Regions from separate parts of the Leuconostoc kimchii IMSNU 11154 genome, predicted to be linked through region 1. Evidence: predicted binding sites of a transcription regulator. Region 1 holds the regulator's gene; the other holds the start of a gene.

Evidence for each region. The regulator Rex, encoded in region 1, represses fermentation and respiration genes when NADH is low (regulators of the CRP and FNR family bind a similar motif). The targets are predictions, from matches to a motif close to TTGTGAANTANTTCACAA.
Region 2: LKI_RS04350 ((S)-acetoin forming diacetyl reductase) is a predicted target of Rex. The motif match lies at 2,171-2,188, and genes of this name have one in related genera.

Annotation. Positions count from the first base shown of each region.
Region 1 covers NC_014136.1:1,415,298-1,421,410, reverse strand. Annotated here, with positions in the region: gene LKI_RS07740 (nitroreductase family protein) at 1-262, opposite strand, end outside; gene LKI_RS07735 (FUSC family protein) at 387-869, shown strand; gene LKI_RS07730 (HAD-IIB family hydrolase) at 903-1,721, opposite strand; gene LKI_RS07725 (GtrA family protein) at 1,718-2,140, opposite strand; gene LKI_RS07720 (lipid II:glycine glycyltransferase FemX) at 2,209-3,246, opposite strand; gene LKI_RS07715 (redox-sensing transcriptional repressor Rex) at 3,252-3,902, opposite strand; gene tsaD (tRNA (adenosine(37)-N6)-threonylcarbamoyltransferase complex transferase subunit TsaD) at 4,062-5,078, opposite strand; gene rimI (ribosomal protein S18-alanine N-acetyltransferase) at 5,115-5,525, opposite strand; gene rimI (ribosomal protein S18-alanine N-acetyltransferase) at 5,500-6,057, opposite strand; gene tsaB (tRNA (adenosine(37)-N6)-threonylcarbamoyltransferase complex dimerization subunit type 1 TsaB) at 6,041-6,113, opposite strand, start outside.
Region 2 covers NC_014136.1:771,523-777,635, reverse strand. Annotated here, with positions in the region: gene LKI_RS04365 (sugar-binding transcriptional regulator) at 1-133, shown strand, start outside; gene LKI_RS04360 (GtrA family protein) at 237-722, opposite strand; gene LKI_RS10890 (lactococcin family bacteriocin) at 792-941, opposite strand; gene LKI_RS04355 (helix-turn-helix domain-containing protein) at 1,002-1,277, opposite strand; gene LKI_RS04350 ((S)-acetoin forming diacetyl reductase) at 1,345-2,115, opposite strand; gene LKI_RS04345 (DUF6198 family protein) at 2,274-2,954, shown strand; gene LKI_RS04340 (DUF805 domain-containing protein) at 3,003-3,479, opposite strand; gene LKI_RS04335 (folate family ECF transporter S component) at 3,568-4,149, opposite strand; THF riboswitch at 4,192-4,325, opposite strand; gene LKI_RS04330 (LysR family transcriptional regulator) at 4,408-5,232, opposite strand; gene LKI_RS04325 (YeiH family protein) at 5,341-6,113, shown strand, end outside.

The sequences.
Region 1 (6,113 bases):
TTAAGTCCTTATTAAAATCAACTGTTACGACGAAATATCGGGCTGCGGTTTCGATATACGCCATGCCAACTTGTTTGGTAATCTCGGCCTTAAACTTTTGATCTGTAATTTCAATAAATGTGACCGGCTGAAAATTATTAATATTAGGACCAGCATTCGCAGCAGTCAAAATAGTAGCAACAATCTCATCTGATACTTTTTGATTTGTAAAAGCACGAATTGATTTATGGTTATTGAGTAATTCTATTGTTGTATTTGACATGACTATTATTTGCGCAGATGATTTTTTAGTATATTATTTTCTCTACGTCACATCTCCTTTTATTGTTACATAGATTTTACCATATTTTTATGATAAAATAATAAGAATATTACTGGAGGTCGTTATGCAGTTTGGTCGGTTCCGTATTGGGTTACGTACTATGAAAACGGCGATGGCCGTTATGCTTATCATTATTATTTTTTATTTTTTTAACAGGCCCCCATTCGTTGCGGCTCTTGCATCAGTCTTTGCCTTACGTGAAAGTTGGGATAAAACACTTAGCTTTGCAAAAATACGTCTCATGTCAAACCTAGTCGGTGGTATATTGGCTTTAATCTACTTTTTAGTGCATGCTCATACTCATAACGCAACATGGGTTTCTATGATTTTTTTGCCATTTCTCGTTATTATTGCCATTGTTTTTTTGGATGGCTTTAATTTCAATAGCGGTGTTATTGGTGCACTAGCTGCACTTCTAATGATTTCTTTGAATATACCTGCTGGTGCGACGGTATTATATGTCATTGACCGTATTATAGATACCTTTATTGGCGTCATTGTGGCAATCGGTGTTAATCGTTTTGCCTCACCAGACCCTAAAAATTAGGCATATAAAAAAGATCGCTGCTTGCGATCTTTTTTATATGCCTAAATAATTTTCAATTGTCTGTAACACACCATCATTAACATTTGTGTTCAATGCTCGTTTTTGTATGGCCTCCAGCATAAAGCTGTCAGCATTTGGCATCACATAGCCATGTTCATATTTTTGTAACATTTCTAAATCATTCCCATTATCACCAAAGGTCATGACTTCACTATCCAAAACGTCATAGTAATCTTGTAAAACTTGCAATCCAGCAGCTTTATCCACGCCTTTGCCTAACACGTCAACTGAACCAAATCCTGACCCTGTTGCATGTAACTCATCCCCAAATATTTCTCGTAATTCAGCTACGTGCTGCTGTACCTCATTATTTGGCCAAACAAAAGTGATCTCTAAGATATGATCATCAACAGCCATTAACTTCTCAACTTGTTTAACATTTGGATAAAACTGAAACACCATCTGCGCTACAGGACCAGTTGCATGGTTGGAAACGTACGTTGCACGATCTCCCGTCATAATGATAATATTTTCAGCTGACTCAGGATTTCTCGCATTCCAATCAATCACCTTATGTAGTTGTTCAGCAGATAAATGAACAGAATATAATTGTTCTTGAGATGTTGCCACCATCGCACCATTTGAACCTACAAAATCAATTTCATAACCCTTTGAAATTGTTGGTTCAAAAAGTTCTTGCAAATTTTTAACCTGACGTCCAGAAGCGGCAATAAAATGCATATCACGTGCTGCTAGTTGATCCAAAATACGTTCAAATCTGCCCTGACTATAAATATCATTAGCTGTTAGAAATGTCCCATCCATGTCGGATGCAATCATCTTAATTGTCATTGTTCTGCCCTCTTCTTAAAAATAATCAATTTACTGAGTACAAAATTCGAAGCAATCACAAATATATTTTGCACAATATTCCAAATATTAGCATCTTGCTTTAGAATATCCACGCCAACACTTAAAATAAAATAACCGATAATACCAGTTAAAATACGTGCTAAATAAAATTGCCAAATTTCTTTGATGATACTTTTAAGCGTCGTATTTTTTGAATGGAACACCCAAACACGATTAGTTAAATAGGCAAACAGTACCGCCCAAAGCCACGCCACGACGTAGGCAATATTATGGCCCATATGTAATTGGTTATAAAATAAAAAGAAGACAATAATATTAACAATTGTCGTTAACACACCAAATATCACATACAACAAGATGGCTTGATATTTGGTGACTAAATTTTTAAACTTCAACATAATCACTCCAATATAATCTATTAATTATATCATAATGCACTAAAAAATGCCGCCATCAGACGACATACTTAATTGAATTGTGCAATATATTGTTGATAACCAGATTCATCTACAACCCAATCTAATTCCCCAATATATTCAGCATGTGGATCATGATAGGCAAATCCATGTTTAAACTTGTATAGCCCATCTTCGGGGACAAAGTCACCAACACCACCAAAATCGTATTCAATTTTACCTAGAGATAAGCCCCATTTTAACATTTCCCATTGCACAGCATATGGTCCATAGTGCTTAGCATATTGGCGATTTGATCCAGCATACATATACCAAATTTCATCCCCATAACTGAAACCAATACCACTAGCAATCACTTGACCTTCATAATGCGCCAGAAATACTTTAAATAAACCAGTTCCTTGCCACAATTCTTGCATTTTTAGAAAATAACTTATAGGCCGGTGGGTAATACCTTGTGCCGCAGCCATCATAACATAAGTATCAAAAAATGCTTCAATATCTGATTGCGTATCTCCACTCGTGACCGTTACACCATCCTTAGCAGCACGGCGGATTTGGTTACGATAGTCCCGTTTAAAGTGTGTCATCAGCTCAACTTCATTCGTAATCGGGCTTGCACCCTCACCGCGACCATCATAATATAGAACCACATTTTTTCGTGGCTGAATATTGCCATGCATATTTTTAACTGCACGATTGCGTGTCGTAAATCCTGCCTCTTGATATGCGGTATTTAAGGCATCACTGTAGGATACTTCGGGATCTAAGCGAATGAGGAAGACATTATCAGGTAATGCTTCTAATGCCTCATCAATCATGGATCGAATAAGCTGTATATTTGTCACATCACCGATTGGGCCACGTCCAGCATAGCCTAATAACTTACCCGGAACAGCCTCAACCGTTAATACAGTTAAAACAGTGTCAATTTTACCATCTGTTTCATGATAAACATAGACATGACCCCAATTAGCTTTTAACTCACCCCACAAAGGATCTTGTGTCACCTGACCTCGTGGGTCTTCACGCACAAATTTTTGATAGGCAGCAACTTTTTTTGAATCATTTAAATCTAAAATGGCCATACTTTTTATAATCCTGTCGTAATTGAACCATAGTTATCAATGAAATAAACTAATGTCTGTAGTTCATTTGTTAAATCAACGTTCTGTACACGCACACCACTTGGTACTGTGACACGTAATGGCGTGAAATTCAAAATACCCTTCACGCCAGCATCAACCAACTGATCCGTGATATCTTGCGCCACGTTTTGAGGCACTGTTAAGATAGCAATGTTGATACGTTGTGCTGTCATTTGTTCTTTTAACTCTGTCATTGCGTAAATGGGTACACCAGCCATGATTGTACCAGCACGTGTTTCATCTACATCAAATGCCGCTGAAATACGCATGTTGGAAGATTGATGAAAGTTAAAGTTCATCAAAGCTTGTCCCAAATTACCCGCACCGATTAGGGCCACGTTGATGAGGCTCCCTTGGTCCAAAACATTTGCAAAGAAATCAAGCAATGCTTTCACATCGTAACCATAGCCACGCTTACCCAAAGCACCAAAATAAGAAAAGTCTCGTCTAATTGTAGCCGCATCAAATTTAATCGCATCACTTAATTCTGCAGATGAAATACGATCTGTCCCCGCATCATTCAAAAATGTGAGGTAACGATAGTAAATAGGTAAGCGCTTTGCTGTCGCGCGTGGAATTTTTGGTTGTTGTGTCATAAGTTTCTCCAGTTTGTGATGATAAAACCTATCAACACAGGTTGACGGCATTATACATATATTAATCTATTTTTCTGTTCAGTTTGTGAACTTTTGCATAACTATTATACCATAAACATAAGCTCATCCGCAAAAGATAGTGATACATTCACAATCTAATCATCCCTTTAATAAGTCAAAGTCTAATCCTGGATCTGTATTAAGATCCAGCCCTGCAAACTTGTTTTGTTTATAATTCCAATATCCCGCTGCACCAATCATGGCAGCATTATCACCTGTATATTGGTGTGGTACTGGTATAAATTGTGTCTCTGGTATTGTTCCCAATAACGTCGACAGTTCTTGACGTAGTTGGGTGTTAGCTGCCACGCCACCTGCTAAGATAAAACTTTTTACTGGGAAATCATTTAATGCGCGTCGTGTGCGACCTATGAGTGCAGCAACAACTGCATTTTGAAAACTTGTGGCTAAATCATCATGATCAATGGTTTCGCCCTTTTGCTCTGCATGATGGACATAATTAATCACGGCACTTTTTAAGCCAGAAAAACTAAAATCATAGTTATCTTCATGTGCCATGGCAGTTGGGAACTTAATTGTTGCTTGCCCGCGATGTGCCATTTCATCAATTGTTTTACCCGCTGGATACGGTAATTTCAGTAATCGCCCAACTTTATCAAAACTTTCGCCTGCAGCATCATCACGTGTTTCACCAAGTACCGCAAAGCTATTTTCCTCATGCATTAAAACCAATTCTGTATGCCCACCAGACACCATTAACGCCAGCGCAGGATAGACGATCGGTTGATTAAAATTAGCGGCAGCAATGTGCCCAGCCAAATGATTAACCGGTATAATTGGTAGATTATGTGCCAAAGCAAAGGCTTTAGCACCCATTAATCCGACAAGCAATGAGCCAACCAGCCCTGGACCATATGTCACAGCTACGGCATCTAAATCTGTTGGCTTCACATTGGCTGTTTGTAAAGCATCATCTAATACACGTGTGATCCATTCAATATGATGTCGGCTAGCAACCTCTGGTACAATACCGCCAAATCTTTGGTGTGAATTAATTTGTGTCGCCACAGCGTTACTTAAAATAATATGGCCATCTTCAACAATAGCCACACTTGTTTCGTCTGCACTTGATTCAAATGATATAATTTTAGTCATGATATCACAACGTGAACAGAGGCATGCCCTCAGTATTCACACTTTCCTTTCCATCATTATGGCCGCATGTCCATTTTTATAGTACTTTTCTCGACGATAATACGCACTAAATCCCAATTTTTCGTACAAATGAATCGCTGCCTCATTCGATTCATCTACTTCCAACAAAAAACGTTGTGCATGAGATAACGTAAAAACCCGAGTCAAGAGTTGAAAGGCCAATCCCTGACGTTGGCTATTTGGGTGTACAGCAATACTACCAACTTCAACTTCATCGAGTATTTGCGTCACGCCTACAAAACCACCATCGGCAATAAAATAGTGGCTTCTAGGGCTTGTTAACTCATGTTCAAATAGTGATTTTGGCCAAGGAGACGGTGAAAAGGCAGCTTCGGCAATTTCAAATATCTGCTGACTATCTTCAATTGTCGCTAATTTTATGTTCAAAATGATTTACCATTGTAATTGCATCTTCATGATCACCAAAGTAGTAACCCTTCTTTACATCCGTTTTCAAAAAACCTAATCGCTGATATAAAGCCATGGCACCATGATTAGAAGCACGTGCTTCTAAACTCATTGTTGTCACACCAACGGCCCTTGAAAAAGCCGCTAATTCCTCAATCATCAACGTCCCCAGCCCATTTTTTTGCCAAATAGGCACAATCGCAATGTTCGTTATATGTATATCCTGCTTCTCACGATTATAAGCTGCGCCTGCAAAACCAATCACTTGATCGTTTCGTTGAATTACTAAATACAGGCGTAAACGCGGTCTAGATAGTTCACTCAAGAAATCACGCAATAACCATGGTGCCTTACCAGCATACACAGCTTCCTCAATATGTACTAAACTATCAATATCTTCAACAGTTGCTCGTCTCAATATAAACGAATACCCTCTAGTGTCAACTAATTTTTGTTCAAATTTTGGTAATGCCGCGGGTAATTTATGATGCCGATTAAACTTCAAAAACATAATTTTCAGGGTTATCCTCACCCGGATGTGCTGCAATCCAGTTCAACTCTGCTTGT
Region 2 (6,113 bases), 640 kb from region 1:
ACGTATTTGTTTAGTTCGGGGCAAATCAAAATATCAAGCTGTCATCGGTGCCCTGCGCGGTCAATTAATTACTGACATCATTCTCAGTGAAGCCATGGCTTACAGAATTTTGAACGAACATGCATTAAAATAACAAAAAAATGACCCAATAAATTAGGTAAAACCTAACTTATTGGGTCATTTTTTGCTATAGTATGCAGGTTACTTTATATTTTTTACCAACATCAGTATATTTATTAATCAAAAATCATAAATTTAGAGATAAAATAATTGGCCACAATTGCAATGATCTGAATTAAAAACACAGCAATCACACTATTCAATGATATACTATCATAAATCCAACGGTGTACCCACGATAATCCAAAAGGAAATAGTTGAAAGTTAATGGTGTCCAGTCGCAATAAGTGAATGAAAACACCACTATACCGTTCAATCATAATATAGGTTAACAGAAAATCAATTCCCGCCACGAATAGCCTACCAGCTATAAATCGCCATAACTGCACCAATATATGGCGATTTTGGTCAGTCGAAAATACAAAAAATTTATTGACTACAAAAGCAAACAAAACCGTCACAATTTGTGCAATCAATACAGGTAACATAGCTTGGTGTAGGAGTCCCATTGATATAAAACGTACCACAAAATAGACTAATGTCGTCACAACGCCCCAAAATAAATATTTTATCTTTTCAGATTTTAAATAATGTTTTAACATATTTTCCTTAAATGCTTTATCAATGACAAAATCGGAATAAACATTAATGTTTATTCCGATGATTGCTCATCAACGCTTCTTTTTTAGTAGCGGCGAATTAGGTTGTTGTGGTCCAGATAACCAAGATGACGCATCTGATGCCCAACTCCAGAAACTTTTTCCCCCAGCTATAACACTCAACTCAGCTTCAGAAAGTTCTCTGTATTTAACATCTTGCATGATTGTTCTTCCTCTTTTTCTAATTGATAAATAAATTTTACCATTAAATGATCAGATATATTATAACGTTTCGTTATGAGGTGCAATTAACTCTGGTACACTGGTTTGCAGTATATTAGATAATTTAATTAAATTATCTATATCCGGAATTCTCTTGCCAGTTTCATAATTTGAAACTGCTACCTGACTCACACATAACAAATCTGCTAATCTATCTTGGCTAATACCAGACAGAGTCCTATATTTTTTAAGATTATATTGAATATCCTTTGATGCACCACCACTTATTTGTGACAATATTTTGTTGTCAATAACATTAAATTCCGAAAAATCCATATAATCACCAGCCTATCCTAAATAACTCCCTCTAGTACAACATAAATGTTGTACGTTAGTCAAGTAATCAACGGAACACCATACCACCATCAACAATAATTGTTTGGCCGGTCACATAATTTGAATCATCACTAGCCAAGAAACCGACGACACTAGCAATTTCTTCTGGTTCACTCAAACGATCTAGTGCAATACCATCTGAGAATTGTGCCATTCCCCAGTCATCATCTTTACCAGCATTTTGACCGACTTCATGAGCAATATCCCACATCATAGGTGTTTTGACAATTCCTGGTGCAAAAGCATTGACTGTAATACCAAATTGGGCTAATTCTTTGGCTGTTGTTTGTGTAATCCCACGAATAGCAAACTTTGTTGAACCATAAACAGTTAAATTAGGGTTGCCTTCAACACCTGCTTGTGACGTGGCATTAATAATCTTGCCACCATGTCCCAAAGCTTTAAATGCTTCAGTAGCTGCCTGAGTCCCCCAAACAACACCATTGACATTAATGCCCCATGTCCAATTCATGTCATCTTCTGTAACATCCATGATTGGTGTCGTTGGTGCAACACCAGCGTTGTTCACAATGACATTCAAATCACCAAATTCTGATTGCGTTGCTGCTACTGCTGCAAAGACTTCATCACGCTTCGCAACATCTGCTTTAATGGCAATCGCTTCACCACCTTGAGCTTTAATATTATCAGCCACTCTCTGTACTTTTTCAACATGACGCCCTACCAACGCAAGCTTAAATCCGTCATTTGCTAGACGATGCGCAATCGCCTCACCAATTCCTTGTCCTGCACCAGTTACTAATGCTACTTTACTCATAATAATTTCCTTTCTTCAACAAAATAATCTTTACAAATAAGAATATACGCCTTATTTGTGAAAATGTAAACATATCATTTTGAAAACTTCACATAAAAACAACCATATCATCCTAATATTAGTTATAATGAGAATATTATGACATTTGGGAGAAATGTATGTACTATATTGATGGGCAATTTTATCAACTCGGTTTAAAACAAAAGATCAGCTTTTTTATGATCTCGCTCGTGCTGAATTCGTTTGGAAACGGTCTCAGTGTGGCGTCAACTATGGGCTCTGCACCGTGGACCGCTAGTGCTGCTAACTTAGCAAATGCCACCGGACTTCAAATTGGCATTTTCTTAGCACTAACTGCTATTGCTGTTGCTTTCCTCAATATGTTTCTAGCCATGAGTTTCAACTGGCTGCGCTTGATAGGAAATGTTATTTTCGGTTTATCATTTAGCTTCTTAGTGAGCCTTTTTTCAAACTATTTTATTAGTATAGGTATTCATGAAATAGCTTGGTGGTTACGAATACCAATAGACGTTTTTGCGATTTGGACCATTGGTGTTGCGATTTCAATTTATCAACGTGTGAATTGGATTATGCATCCTTTGGATGATCTCACTAACATTCTACGCTTCGACTATTTTCATGGTAATGCCTCTAAAGCACAAATGAGTAATTTTGCCGCTGCCATTGCGCTATCGTTGATAGCTTTTGCTTTTAGCCATCACTTTGTGGCGTTGGGATTTGGTACAGTACTGTCGTTTTTCTTTCAGGGCCGCAATATTGCCTGGACCGATAAACACATCTTCACCCACCTAGTACACGGTGACATTAGAGGTAATTAACATAAAAAAACTGCTAATCGTTAATGATTAGCAGTTTTTTATATCTTTTTAACTGTAGCGTGTATTTGTTTTTGAGGGCATAAACGACAACCACAAATTGAATCCAAAACTTATCACACTTGGTCCCCACGACAAATCAGATTCTGATTTTCCAAAGTACATGATACCCAGCGTAATGACCACATTAATGATCAAAGGTGCAACTTGCCACCAACCAGAATAACCCATATCATGCAATCGTCGACTATACAGTGCCAAATTAGGTATAATCACAATAATTGACATCATGAGTGAAATTAAAAGAACTAAGATAATTGTGCCTAATAGTGGCCTCGTATCAGTCGCAACTTCACCATGTTTACCAAGAAAAGAACCTAAGCCTGCAACGCCAATGATGATCACTGCGATCATCACATAGATAACACCCCAAAACCAAGTCATCCAATTATATGCACGACGCGAGCTGGTGCCACGAAAACTTGTATATCGCTTAAAAAAATCTGTTAGTGCGCCCCAAGCTGACATAACTCTCCCCCTAAAACAGTCGTTTTCTAATTCTACCATTGTTAATTTTTAATGGCAATAAAAAAGCAACCTCAGTTGCCTCTAGCCATCATCGATGAAAAATTTGTTTTGTCGCTTGCTTAACGGCTGCATTGTTCAAGAAAATATAGGTAATAATAACCTGTATTGGGTACATGATTATCGATTTAATAGCACGTGGTAATAACAATGTGACAAAAGTATGCCATGTTTGTACCTGTGAATACATGATAAACAGCCACAATGTATTCATACCGATATTAACAACAAGCGTTATTAATCCCACTGCCCCTAGAATACGCCACCAACTCACATGCGCTTGATTATAATAAAACAACGCATAAATCAAACCGGCACTAACAGCCGATAATGTGAAACCAAGAAAAAATGCACCGCTAGGCGTAATAATGGTTGCATTGACAACATCTAGAATGGCTGCAATTAGCATTGTCCAAAGTGGCCCATACCATTTTGCAATTAATGACATGGCGACAAAGACAAAGCTAATTTTTAACACGTTAGTGCCCACAGTTAGTTTGCCTAACGCTATATCAAGCGCCATCAGCAACGCAAGTACCACAAATTGACGTATGTCTAACTTGGGTAGTGACCAGGTGTCTTTGACACCATGAGTAATATTTTGAACTGCCATAGTTCTGAACCTCCGAGTGGAGCGCTCACCGCAAAACAATATAGTGGTGAATGTGATATCTGCATCGCATAAAAATATCACTGGTTTTCGTTGATTCAAAACACCTGATATTTTTATTTCGTTGAAGGCTCACATTCCGTCTCCTTCACACTTAACGCGCAGATATCTACCCCTTTTTTTATTTGTCCTAATAGACTTACTCATTGTAACACCCTTTAACACGAACATTCAACAGTAATACAATATTAATGTTTTCTTTTACAGACTTTTAGCAATACTTTCTAAAGCCATAATAATGTCATTGAGATCAGTACGCTGATGTTGATGATGTATCAAATAAAAATCACGATTAAATGCTGTTGATAAAGTTTTATATGGCACATGTTCGGGTAATGATTGGATACTCACAATAGATTTACCAATCCCTGCTGACAACATTTTAACAATGACGTCATTATTACTAATGGTTAAAAATTGCGACGGTACAATATACTCTTGTTTAAAGTATTGTTGCATATAATGGTAAACGCCTGAACCTTTTTCACGCACTAGCCAAGTATCAGAAGACAGATCCCCTGCTAAAACTAATTGATCGACAGCAATGCTATCGCGCACAATAAAATCATGTGTAATTGGCTTTTCGATTAATCCTAAATCGAATTGCTTATTCAATACACCTGCTAATATTTCTTCGGAATTATGCATTTCGATTTTAAAATGCACACGATGTCGTATTTCTTGGGGGAATTTCTCAAAAATTTTGGGTAATAATACAGTTGCAGTCGTCTGTGAAGCCCCGATGACAACTTGTGTTTTTACTGGATTTGCTTCAATAGTCAGACTAGCAGTTGCAGCCTGCCAATCATCTAGTAAATGCAGCGCATGTTGATAAAAACGCCTGGCATTATTAGTTGGGTAAAGATCTGTATGCCCATTACGTTCGAATAAACGTACGGTCAATTTTTCTTCTAATTGTTTAATATGAACACTAACTGTTGGTTGTGAAATAAACAGTTGACTAGCTGCTTTTGAAAATGATCTTGTTTCATAAACCGCAATAAACGTTTGTAATAGCTTAAACATAAGCTCTCCTATTTAATTTATTAATCAATCACATTATAAATATTTATTTTACAAATAGCAAACTTAGCGGTAGGATAAAATGTGATAAAATTTTTAGGAGAAATATCGATGAGAATAAAAATTAATATGATTAATGGTATCATCGCGACGGTAATCCTGTCCTTTATTGCCAAAATATTGGCCTTGTGGCTGCCTTTTCTAGGTGCTGAGGCCATTGCCATGCTTCTAGGTATTATTCTAGGAAATACCGTCTTAACTGGTGATACGTGGGCACCAGGCATAAAATGGGCTGAAAAATTTCCAATTGAAATCGGTATTGCCTTGATGGGACTAACTGTCACATTACGAACAATAGAAAAACTAGGTATTAACGGTCTCGTCTTCATTTTAATTCAGATGACGTTAACAATTGTGATTGTCCTTTGGCTAGGTGGTCGTCTCTTTAAAGTATCCAAGCAATCCGCCATGCTGATGGGCGCTGGTAACGCCGTCTGTGGCTCCAGTGCGATTGCTTCGGTATCACCAGCAATCGGTGCAACTGATGATCAACGTCGAACTGCCGTGGCAACTGTCAGTTTGACAGGTGTCGTACTACTTCTTGTCCTCCCTGTCATCGGTCCTTATTTAGTTGGCAACAATAATTTATTACTTGGTGCATTAGTTGGCGGTGTCGTGCAATCAGTCGGTCAAGTTGTGGGTACTGCTGCTTTAATTAACCCAACTGTTGTGACTTACGCCACACTATTTAAAATGTTGCGTATTATTCTACTCACTGTCGTTGTACTGATATTTGCAAAGATGGCACAAAAAAATAATATTGATAGTAGCGTTGCAAAACCTAGTAAAGGTATTAAAATTCCTTGGTTTATTATCGTCTTTGT